Regions from separate parts of the Paraclostridium sp. AKS73 genome, predicted to be linked through region 2. Evidence: a T-box and tRNA genes for the amino acid it is inferred to sense, from the RefSeq annotation. Region 2 holds a T-box; the other holds one or more tRNA genes.
The links. The T-box of region 2 lies ahead of leuS (leucine--tRNA ligase). A T-box ahead of a tRNA ligase gene usually reads a tRNA of that ligase, here a tRNA-Leu.

Region 1: it encodes a tRNA-Leu, which carries the amino acid that the T-box ahead of leuS (leucine--tRNA ligase) is inferred to sense. The anticodon was not compared.

What each region holds. Positions count from the first base shown of each region.
Region 1 covers NZ_JAIXHU010000022.1:45,840-51,812, forward strand. The annotation lists partial or broken gene nifJ (pyruvate:ferredoxin (flavodoxin) oxidoreductase) at 1-1,989, shown strand, start outside; gene LEQ07_RS12485 (alpha/beta-type small acid-soluble spore protein) at 2,101-2,226, shown strand; tRNA gene LEQ07_RS12490 (tRNA-Leu) at 2,512-2,598, opposite strand; partial or broken gene polA (DNA polymerase I) at 2,738-5,361, shown strand; gene coaE (dephospho-CoA kinase) at 5,370-5,651, shown strand; gene LEQ07_RS12505 (dephospho-CoA kinase) at 5,672-5,968, shown strand; gene LEQ07_RS12510 (lytic transglycosylase domain-containing protein) at 5,961-5,973, shown strand, end outside.
Region 2 covers NZ_JAIXHU010000002.1:170,342-176,314, forward strand. The annotation lists partial or broken gene leuS (leucine--tRNA ligase) at 1-2,313, opposite strand, end outside; T-box leader at 2,482-2,674, opposite strand; gene rsfS (ribosome silencing factor) at 2,708-3,061, opposite strand; gene yqeK (bis(5'-nucleosyl)-tetraphosphatase (symmetrical) YqeK) at 3,244-3,807, opposite strand; gene nadD (nicotinate-nucleotide adenylyltransferase) at 3,810-4,499, opposite strand; gene recX (recombination regulator RecX) at 4,637-5,278, shown strand; gene LEQ07_RS02355 (hypothetical protein) at 5,346-5,582, opposite strand; gene LEQ07_RS02360 (FtsX-like permease family protein) at 5,590-5,973, opposite strand, start outside.

The sequences.
Region 1 (5,973 bases), on a different contig from region 2:
TATATGGAGTAAAGATGAATTAGAACATCATTTACCAGCTAGAATTAAAAAATATATAGCTGAAAATAATATAGAATTTTATACTGTAAATGCAACTAAAATTGCACAGGAAATAGGTCTTGGCAATAGAATAAATATGATAATGCAATCTGCATTTTTCAAATTAGCAAAAATAATACCAGAACAAGATGCTATAGATCATTTAAAAGATTCTATAAAAAAAGCATACGGCAAAAAAGGTGAAAAAATAGTAAATATGAACTATGAAGCAGTTGAAAAAGGTATGGGTTCGATAGTAAAAATAGATATACCGCAAGATTGGAAAACTGCTAAAGATAGAATTGAAGATAGAAATGAGCCAGAATTTATAACAAACATATTAAGACCAATGAATGCACAAGAAGGTGATAATTTACCAGTAAGTGCATTTAACGGAATAGAAGATGGAACATTCCCTAATGGTACAGCAGCATATGAAAAACGTGGAGTCGGAATAAATGTACCTGAATGGATATTAGAAAATTGTATTCAATGTAATCAATGTGCTTATGTTTGTCCACATGCAACTATAAGACCATTTTTATTAAATGAAGAAGAAAGTAACAAAGCTCCTAATAGTTTTGGGACTAAAAAAGCTATAGGTAAAGGATTTGAAGGATTACAATATAGAATGCAAGTCGATACTATGGATTGTACTGGATGTGGGAACTGTGCAGATATATGTCCGGCTAAAGAAAAAGCATTAGTTATGAAACCTCTTGAGTCTCAAACTGAATCAGAAATACCAAATTGGGATTGCAGTATCACAAGTTTCTGATAAAGGGGATATAATGAGCCCAAATAGCGTTAAGGGAAGTCAATTTAGACAACCACTTATAGAATTTTCTGGAGCATGTGCAGGATGTGGAGAAACTCCATATATCAAGTTAGTAACTCAACTATTTGGAGATAGAATGATGATAGCAAATGCAACAGGATGTTCATCTATTTGGGGAGGATCAGCTCCATCGACTCCGTATACTATAAACCATGAAGGGAAAGGACCTGCTTGGGCAAACTCTTTATTTGAAGACAATGCTGAATATGGATATGGTATGTATTTAGGAGTTAAACAAATAAGAAATAGAATAGAAACTTTAATGACAGAACTAGTTGGAATGAATATTGAGGAAGAAAGTAAAAAAGCATTTAACTATTGGTTAGAAAGTAAAAATAATGGATCAGAATCAGCTTGTGCATCAGAAGGTGTAAAAAAGCTATAAATAATATTAAAGAATCAGATGAAAAAATCTCTTGTTTAATAAGTCAAATAAAAGAATTAGAAGATTATCTTGTAAAAAGATCTCAATGGATACTTGGAGGAGATGGATGGGCATATGATATCGGATATGGTGGATTAGATCATGTTCTAGCGTCAGGTGAAGATGTGAATGTTTAGTATTTGATACAGAAATTTATTCAAATACTGGAGGTCAAGCTTCAAAATCAACTCCAGTTGCAGCTATGGCTAAATTTGCAGCTGCAGGTAAGAGAACTAAGAAAAAAGATTTAGGTAGAATGGCAATGACATATGGTAATGTCTATGTGGCACAAGTTTCATTAGGTGCAGATAAAAATCAATTAGTGAAAGCTATAATAGAAGCTGAAAATTATAATGGACCATCACTTATAATATGCTATGCACCATGTATATCTCATGGATTAAAAGAAGGTATGGGTAGAACTATTGCAAATGAAGAACAAGCTGTTAAATGTGGATATTGGCATTTATATAGATTTAATCCGCAATTAAAGGATGAAGGTAAAAATCCATTTACATTAGACTCTAAAGAACCAACAGAAAGTTTTAAAGATTTCTTAATGGGACAAGTTAGATATTCAGCTATAGCTAAACAATTCCCAGATATAGCTCAAGAGTTATTTGACATGACAGAAGAAAATGCAAAAGAAAGATATGAAATATATAAGTTATTATCACAACAAATGTAACTAAAAAAGAGAGAATTTTATTCTCTCTTTTTTCTTATTGAGTTTTTATAGAATAATAATATATTAATTTGCAAACTATATATTAGAAGACACTTTAAGGAGGACATTAAAATGGCGAATAAACCATTAGTGAGTAATGCAAAGCAGGCTTTAAATGAAATGAAATTGGAAATAGCTAATGAATTAGGTCCATTGAATCTTAATGTAGAACAAAGTAATATTTCATTTAATAAATGAAGACATACCTGGGAGTTTAGGAGCAGTTATGTCTAAAAATTAGTTCAATGGGAGAAGAGATTCTGTTAAGAGAATACAATAATAAAAAATAATATTAAATTTTAAATTTAAATTATAAAATTTATTTAAGGTTATTTTAAGCTTTAGGATTTATAATAATCTCATAATAAAATAAAAAACTATCAAAATACTTCCCTTAAAAATCACTTACATAATGTAAGTGATTTTTTATTTTTCAAATAAAAAAGCTTCAACAAAATAGTTGAAGCCCTTCTAAATACTTATTGGTGCCGGTTGTGGGACTTGAACCCACACGGTATTGCTACCAACGGATTTTGAGTCCGCCCCGTCTGCCGATTCCAGCAAACCGGCTCGTTATGATTCTATTATAGCAGTAATAAAAAACGTTTTGCAATATATTTAGCCTTAATATACATTCAATAATATGGTAATATTAAATATAATACGAATTGGTAATAATAGAGAGGATAAATAATTAGGAGTGATAAATTTGGAAAAAACGTTAATTATAATAGATGGAAATTCAATTGTTAATAGGGCTTTTTATGCATTGCCTGATTTAACTAATAAAAAAGGACTACATACAAATGCAATATTTGGTTTTACAAATATGCTATTTAAGTTGATAGATACATACAAACCTACACATGTTAGTGTTGCATTTGATAAAAAAGCTCCGACTTTTAGACACTTAGAGTATAAGGAATACAAAGCCGGAAGAAAAAAAATGCCAGATGAATTAAGACAACAGATGGAGCCATTAAAAAATTTATTAGATGCATTTAATATAAATCGTTTAGAAATTGAAGGATATGAAGCTGATGATATAATAGGTACTGTATCTTTAAAAGCAGAGCAAGAGGGATATAAGGTTTATATAGTAACAGGAGATAAAGATGCAATTCAATTAGCTTCAAAGACCACAACTACGCTTATAACTAAAAAAGGAGTAGGAGAAGTTGAAGAATATGATTTAAATGAAGTTAAGAAAAGATATGAAATGACACCTACTCAATTTATAGATTTAAAAGGCCTTATGGGAGATAAGTCGGATAATATACCTGGGGTTCCTGGAATTGGAGAGGTTACAGGTATTAAACTTATAAAAGAATTTGGAAGTATTGAAAATATAATAGAAAATATTGATTCAGTAAAAGGAAGTCCTAGGAAAAAATAGAAGAAAATAAAGAGCTTGCTACAATGAGTAAAAAGTTGGCTACTATAATTAGAGATGTTCCAATTGATTTTGATTTAGAAAAACTTGAGTTTGGAAATTATGATAAGTCAAAATTAATAGAAGTATTTAATGAACTTGACTTCAACAGCTTAATATCTAGGTTAGATTCAAACGCAGAAGAATCAAAAGTAATAGTAAACAAACTTGAAGATGTTAAAGCGTTTATAAATAAATCAAGAAATAGCAAAAAGCTAATATTAAAAACTATATCTAAAAGCGGAAATATTCTTGAAAAAAATATAATGAAAATTTATTTAAGTGTTGACGGAGAAGAATTATTATATGCTGAGGAAAGTCAAATAGATGAACTAAAAGAACTATTAGCAGATGAAGATTTAAGAATTTATGGATATAACTTAAAAGAAGATTATATAGCTCTAAGAGCTTATGGAATATCTTTAAGCAATATTTACTTTGATATAGCTATAGCAGAGTACTTAATAGATTCTAGTAGCTCTAACTATACCTATGATTTAATTGCGATGAACTATTTTGGACAAAAAATAAAATCATCTGAAGAATTGTTAGGGAAAGGCGTTAAAGCGAAAAAATATGAGGATCTAGAAAAAGAAGAATTAGACAATACAATTGGAAGTATAATTCAATTAGTTGAAAAAGTAAGCCCTAAAATGGAAGAGAAATTAGTTAATATGGATATGGATGGTCTATTTTATCATGTAGAGATGCCTTTAGTAGAAGTTTTAGGATATATGGAATTTGAAGGTGTTATGGTAGATAAAGATAAATTAATAGAATTAGGTGAAGAATTTAAAATATCCATAGATAAACTAGAAAAAGACATATACAATCTTGCAGGAGAAGAGTTTAACATTAATTCTCCAAAACAGTTAGGTGTTATTTTATTTGAAAAATTAGAGCTTCCAGTCATTAAAAAGACTAAAACAGGATATTCAACTAACGCTGAAGTATTAGAACAATTAAGTGATAAACATGAAATTATAGACAAGATAACTGAATATAGACAAATTGTAAAATTAAAATCCACTTATGTAGAGGGTCTTATAAATATAATAAATCCTATAAGTAATAGAATACATTCATCATTTAACCAAACGATAACAACAACTGGAAGGATTTCATCTACAGAACCCAACTTACAAAACATACCTGTAAGGTTAGAATTAGGTAGAAATATAAGAAAAGTATTCATAGCAGATAACGGTTTTAAATTAGTGGATGCAGACTACTCACAAATCGAATTAAGGGTTTTAGCGCATATGAGTCAAGACGAGCATATGATAGATGCATTCAATCATAACGTAGACATTCACACTAAAACTGCATCACAAGTATTTGGTATCGATATAAATAATGTAACAAGTGAGCAAAGAAGTGCCGCGAAAGCAGTAAACTTTGGTATAGTATATGGTATAAGTGATTTTGGATTAGCTAAAAATTTACATATACCAGTTAAGGAAGCAAAAAACTATATTGATAGTTATTTGAACACTTATGAAGACATAAAATCGTATATGGATAATACAATTGAAGAAGCGAAAGAAGATGGATACGTAAAAACTATTTTAAATAGAAGAAGATATATACCGGAAATAAAATCTTCTAATATAATACTTAAAAATTTAGGGAAAAGATTGGCTATGAATGCACCAATACAAGGAAGTGCTGCTGACATAATAAAAATAGCTATGGTTAATGTTTATAAAAAATTAGAAGAAAAAGGTTTAAAATCCAAATTAGTTCTTCAAGTTCACGATGAACTTATAATTGAATGTGTTGAAGCTGAATTAGAAGAAGTATCTAAGATTGTAAAAGATGAAATGGAACATGCTGTATCTATGGATGTTAATTTAGATGTAGATTTAAATACCGGAGATTCTTGGTATGAAACAAAGTAGGTGATAAGATGTTGGTAATTGGACTAACAGGAAATATAGGTTGTGGGAAAAGCAGCTTGTCAAAAATTCTAGAACAGAACTATTTTGATATAATTGATGCGGATTTAATATCTAGAGAAATTATGAATAATAGTGATTTACTAAAAAAGGTATTTGCTACTTTTGGTGATGATATAAAAAGAAATGATGGGACTTTGGATAGAAAAAAGCTTGGTGAAATAGTTTTTAATGATGATAAAAAGTTAATTAAATTAAATTCATTGACTCATCCAGCTATAAAAAAGAGATAATAAAAATAAATAATATAAAATTGAACAATAAAGATATTGCCATAGTTGATGCAGCTTTACTAATAGAGGGAAAATTTTTAGACTTAGTAGATAAGTTAGTTGTTATTACATGTGATGAAAATGTTCAATTAGAAAGAATAATTAAAAGAGATCACATTACAAAGAATGAAGCTATGAGTCGTATAAATTCACAAATGAGTCAATCTGAAAAAATTAAGTTTGGAGATTATATAATCGATAATTCAGGAGATAGGAATAAGTTAATCTATGATGCAAGTAAACTAATAACACATATAAAGGAGAAATGGTGTGAATAAAAAAA
Region 2 (5,973 bases):
GCATATCTTCTCTTGATATATTAGCAGCCACACTTAATTTTCCTCTTACTTTACCGTTTATTTGAACTACAACTTCAACTTCATCTTTAACTAAAGCAGATTCATCATAAGCTGGCCAAGATATATCAAATATACTTCCTTCTTTGCCTATCATAGTCCATAATTCTTCACCTATATGAGGAGCAAATGGAGCTATTATTGTAACTATAGTTTCTATAGCTTCTTTTATAACTGCATCATTTCTAGTTTCTAACTCTTTGTATTTATACATTTCGTTTATTAATTCCATTAATGCAGATATTGCAGTATTGAAACCAAACTTCTCATTTAAGTCTTCAGTTACTTTCTTTAAAGTAGCATTTATAGTGAATCTCATAGCCTTATCTTCTTTAGTTAATTCATCCATAGTAGCATCACATTTAGCTTTATCAGCTAATTCGTCAACTAATCTATAAACTCTATTTAAGAATCTAAAGCATCCTTCAACACCTTGTTCTGACCATTCTAAATCTCTTTCTGGTGGTGCTGCAAATAATACGAATAATCTAGCAGTATCAGCTCCGTACTCGTCTATTATTTCAAGCGGAGATACAACATTTCCTTTAGACTTACTCATCTTAGTTCCATCTTTTAAAACCATACCTTGAGTTAATAAGTTTTTAAATGGTTCTTTGAAGTCTAACATTCCCATTTCATTAAATGCTTTAACAAAGAATCTTGCGTAAAGTAAATGCATTATAGCATGCTCTACTCCACCTATATATTGATCCACTGGCATCCAATTGTTAACTGCATCCTTACTAAATGGCTCGTTAGTATTTTGAGCATCTATATATCTTAAGAAATACCAAGAAGAATCAACAAAAGTATCCATTGTATCTACTTCTCTTCTAGCTGGCTTTCCACAACATGGGCAAGTAGCATTCATAAACTCTTTTGATGTAGTAAGTGGTGATTCACCTTTACCTGTAAATTCTATATCTGTTGGTAATAATACAGGTAAGTTTTCTTTCTTCTCAGGTACTAATCCACACTCATCACAGTATACTACAGGTATTGGACATCCCCAATATCTTTGTCTAGAAAGTAACCAGTCTCTTAATCTATAGTTAACTGTTTTCTTTCCTATTCCCATTTCTTCTATTTTTCTATTATTGCATCAAATGCTTTTGAAGCTTCCATTCCATCAAACTCACCAGAGTTTACCATTATATTATCTTCATTTATAACCTCAACTACGTTTAAGTTATATTTAGCTGCAAATTCAGCATCTCTTTCATCATGAGCCGGAACTGCCATAACTGCACCTGTTCCATAGTCAGCTAATACATAGTTTGCTATCCATAGCTCAACTTTTTGTCCGTTTAATGGGTTTATAACATGTTTACCTATGAACATTCCTTCTTTTTCTAAGTCGCTTGAAGTTCTTTCTATTTCAGTCATAGTGTACATTTTAGTTATAAACTTTTCTACAGCTTCTTCATACTCAGTTCCAGCAACTAATTCTTTAACTAAATCATGCTCTGGAGCTAAAACCATATAAGAAACTCCGTGTACTGTATCTGGTCTAGTTGTAAATACTGTTACTGATTTATCAATTCCATCTATATCGAAAGTTATTTCAGCTCCAGTACTTTTTCCTATCCAGTTTCTTTGCATTGTTTTAACTTTTTCTGGCCATCCATCTAAAGTATCTAAATCTTGAAGTAACTCTTCTGCAAAGTGAGTAGTTTTAAAATACCATTGTTCTAAGTCTTTTTTAACTACTACTGAATCACATCTTTCACAAGCTCCTTGAACAACTTGCTCATTAGCTAAAACCGTTTCACAAGATGGACACCAGTTAACAAAAGATTTTTTCTTGTATGCTAATCCATGCTCTAAGAACTTTAAGAATATTTCTTGAGTGAACTTATAGTACTCTGGAGTAGATGTTGCTATCTCTCTATCCCAATCATAGCTAAGTCCTAATAATTTTAATTGACCCTTCATGTCTTCTATGTTTTCCATAGTCCACTTATGAGGATGTATTCCATGCTTTATAGCCGCATTTTCAGCTGGAAGTCCGAATGAGTCCCATCCCATTGGGTGAAGAACATTGTAACCTTGCATCTTTTTAAATCTAGCTATAACATCACCTATAGAGTAGTTTCTAACATGCCCCATGTGTATTTTTCCTGATGGGTATGGTAACATTTCTAATGTGTAGTATTTTGGTTTTGTTGTATCATTAGTGTCAGTTTTGTATTGATCATTTTGATCCCAAGTTTTTTGCCATTTAGCTTCAACTTCATTTGGTTTATAAACGTTCATTTTTTTACCTCCTATTTTTTTGTTTCGTGTGGGTCGCTCGTTGTTAGATTAATTGTTTCCTTCACACAAAGTCATTTTGACTTTAAGTGTTTCGTCATCAACTAATCTAACATCTTCGCTGACCAATATACACGTATAAAAAAATCCCCGTCACTAAACAAATTAATGTTTAGGGACGAGGATATTACTCGCGGTACCACCCTAATTGATTATTTTTTTAAATAATCCTCTCGTACTAGTCTTTATACCAACTACGGTTAAATAGATTGTATCTAGCAAGTTCAAATCAATTTAATACTAGTTCGCACCATCCACTAGCTCTCTGAAATCTAAATTTAATTTTACTACTCTAGTCTATTTTAATTTTTAATTATATCTTATTATTATATAATTATTAAGCTAATGTGTCAACATCAACATATGGAGCATCTTTCCACATTTTCTCTAGGTTATAGTATGCTCTATTTTCTTCATTAAATACGTGAACCATTATATCTCCAAAGTCTAATAGTATCCACTCTTGTGTCTCGTATCCTTCTTTACCTCTTGATTCTATCCCTAACTTAGTAAGTTCATCTTCTACGTTATCAGCTATAGCTTTTACTTGTCTTTGAGATCCTGCTGTAGCTATTACGAAGTAATCACATAAACTTGATACTTCTCCTACTTTTATTATAGATATATCTTTACCTAGTTTATCATCAATAGCATCATATATAACTTTAACCATTTGTTCTACTGTCGTCATATTAAATTCCTACCTTCCTTATTTTTTGCGTTTTTATATTATACCACAAAAAACCGACTTCATAATACTAAATTTATATTCTTAGTATTGACAAGTTATCGCTATTATTTCCACTTCTTCAATTTATTAATTCTATATTATTATTAATTTATATTTATTGTGATTTATTTTATAAAAATTATTTACTTTTTTAAAATAAAATTTCTAGCTTCTATTGTTCTAGGGTGTATTATTTGCTTTCTATCTATTACTAATTTTATAGTGTTGTCGAATGATTGTAATAATGCCTTATCCATTTGACCGTTATAAGCTAGCTCTCGCAGTTCTTCTACTCCAGGATAATTTCTATTTTCTTCAATTATATCGGCTATGTATATAATTTTTTCTAGCATGTCCATATTAGATCTTCCTGTAGTATGATACCTAACAGCAGTTACTATATCTAAATCATCTATAAAAAATTCATGTCTAACTAAAACTGATCCTATTATACTATGAGACAGTGCTAAGTTTTCTTTTTCATAATCATCTAAGTATATTTCATATTTTTTTACATAATACTCAACTTGTTCTTGATTTAAATACTTTGCACAATCGTGAAGTATACCTGCTAAATATGCTTTTTCTTCATCGTATCCATATATCTTACTTAATTTTACTGCACACTTAGCAACACCTTCAGAATGTAACATTCTATTTTTAGGTAGCATTTCATTTAATTTAATTATTAAATTTTGCGAATCCAAAATTATTCAACTCCATTTGTATATATTTTTTTTTCATAAATATAAGATTCCACACATTCAGGTATTAAATATTTAATAGATTTACCATGTTTTATATGGTTTCTTATATAAGTTGACGATATATCCAGCGAAGGAACATTTACTGACCTTATATTAGCATCATATCTAGATTTTAATCTTTCTATTTTCATTTTAGCTTCATTAGAATTTATCCCCGGTCTATTTGCTGCTATAAAAGTTGCTAATTCAAAATTTTCCCCAACATTTTTCCAACTTTCCATATCGCAAATAGTATCAGCTCCAGTTATAAAGTATATATTAGCATTTGGATAAATTTTATGTAGTTCTTTTAAAGTATCTATTGTATAAGTTCTAGTATTTCTATTTATCTCCATATCCGAAACAACAAAATCATCATTATTCATTGTAGCCAATAAAACCATATTATATCTATCTTTTTTATCCGTTCTTAGTTTTGATTTATGAGGTGGGTTACCAGTTGGTATAAAAAGTATTTTGTCAAGATTGTAAGTTTCTCTTACATATTCTGCTGTTGCTAAATGCGCATAATGTATAGGGTCAAAAGTTCCTCCCATTATACCTATATTTACATTCTCATTTCCCATTTTATGAAAATTTGACTTTAGGTTGTTAAAATTTTTTGCCTTTAATACTAATTCATCAATTCTCATTAAAAATCTCCTTTTGTCCTTTATACTTTTATTGTATCATTAATTTTAGCTTCTTTGATACAATTATTCTATATTTTACGGTATAATTTTGTACATGATTAAAATGCATTGAGTTCAGTTTTATAAAGGAGGTAGTTATGTCTATAATAACAAAAATAGAAGCTCAGAAAAAAAGCGAAGATAGAGTTAACATATATTTAAATGAACAGTTTTTTATGGGAATTTATAAAGAACTAGTTTTTACATTAAACTTAAAAAAAGGAATGGAAATTGATGAAGAGGTTTTAAGGGGTTTACTACATGATGAAATGTATATAAAAGCTAAAAACAAAGCTTTATCAATACTTTCTAAAGCACCTCAATCAGAAAAAAATATAATAAGTAAATTATCTAATGACTTTGATGAAGACACCATAGAAGAAGTCTTAGTTTTTTTAAGAAAGTATAATTTTGTAAATGATGAAGATCTTGCTCAGCGAATAACTAATACAAACTTAAAAGTTAATAAGTGCGGTAAAAACAGAATAAAGCAAAATTTATATAATAAGGGTATTGATAGAAGTACTATAGACTCTGTTATATCTGATATAGATAGTGATGTAGAGTTTGAAAATGCAATGCATTTAGCTAAGAAGAGATACGAGCGTGTAAAAAATGAAGATAGAAACAAAATATATCAAAAAGTTTCTCAACATTTAGCTTATAAAGGATTTAGTTATGACATTATAAAAAGGGTTCTAAACAAACTTCTTAATTGTGATGAGTCAGATTATTGTTAAATAAATTATGGAGTCTTCAAAATAATTATGTTTTGAAGACTCCATAAATTTTTAATACTTATATATTCTAATTTACTCGTTTAAGTTTAATCTTTTTAATTCTACCTATAGTTATAGGTACTTTTTCTACTTCAACAATACTTGTATCTATACCAAACCATTTTTTAGGAGATACATTGATTTTCTTTATAAATATTTTAAAACTCATTATTAAATTATCCCAATTTGATAATTTACTTTCCTTAGAAATTACTTCTTCTAAAATTATAAATTTAAAATCACCTACATTTTTATTATCTATCATTTTTGTTTTATTCGTTGTATCTAACCCTATCAATTAAAGATTCTTTATTAAAATTCTTACTTATTATATAAGTTAATGTTAACTGTGCAATTACTATACATAAAACCATAATTAAAATAGGAATAAGCGGGAATGCATATGATGCATAAGAAGCTCCAGTCTTTCTAAAAACATAAACAGCAATATATCCTAACCCACTTCCTAGTGTTAAGGAACTTAAAAGCATAGTCCCTGTGTAAAACATAGCTTCAATATTTAACATTTTTATAAGTTGTTTATCCGTTAAACCTATAGCTTGTAACATTCCTAATTCTTTTTTTCTAGTTATTATACTAGTTATCATAGAGTTTATTAAATTCATAAATCCTATAACCCCTATTATTATAACCAA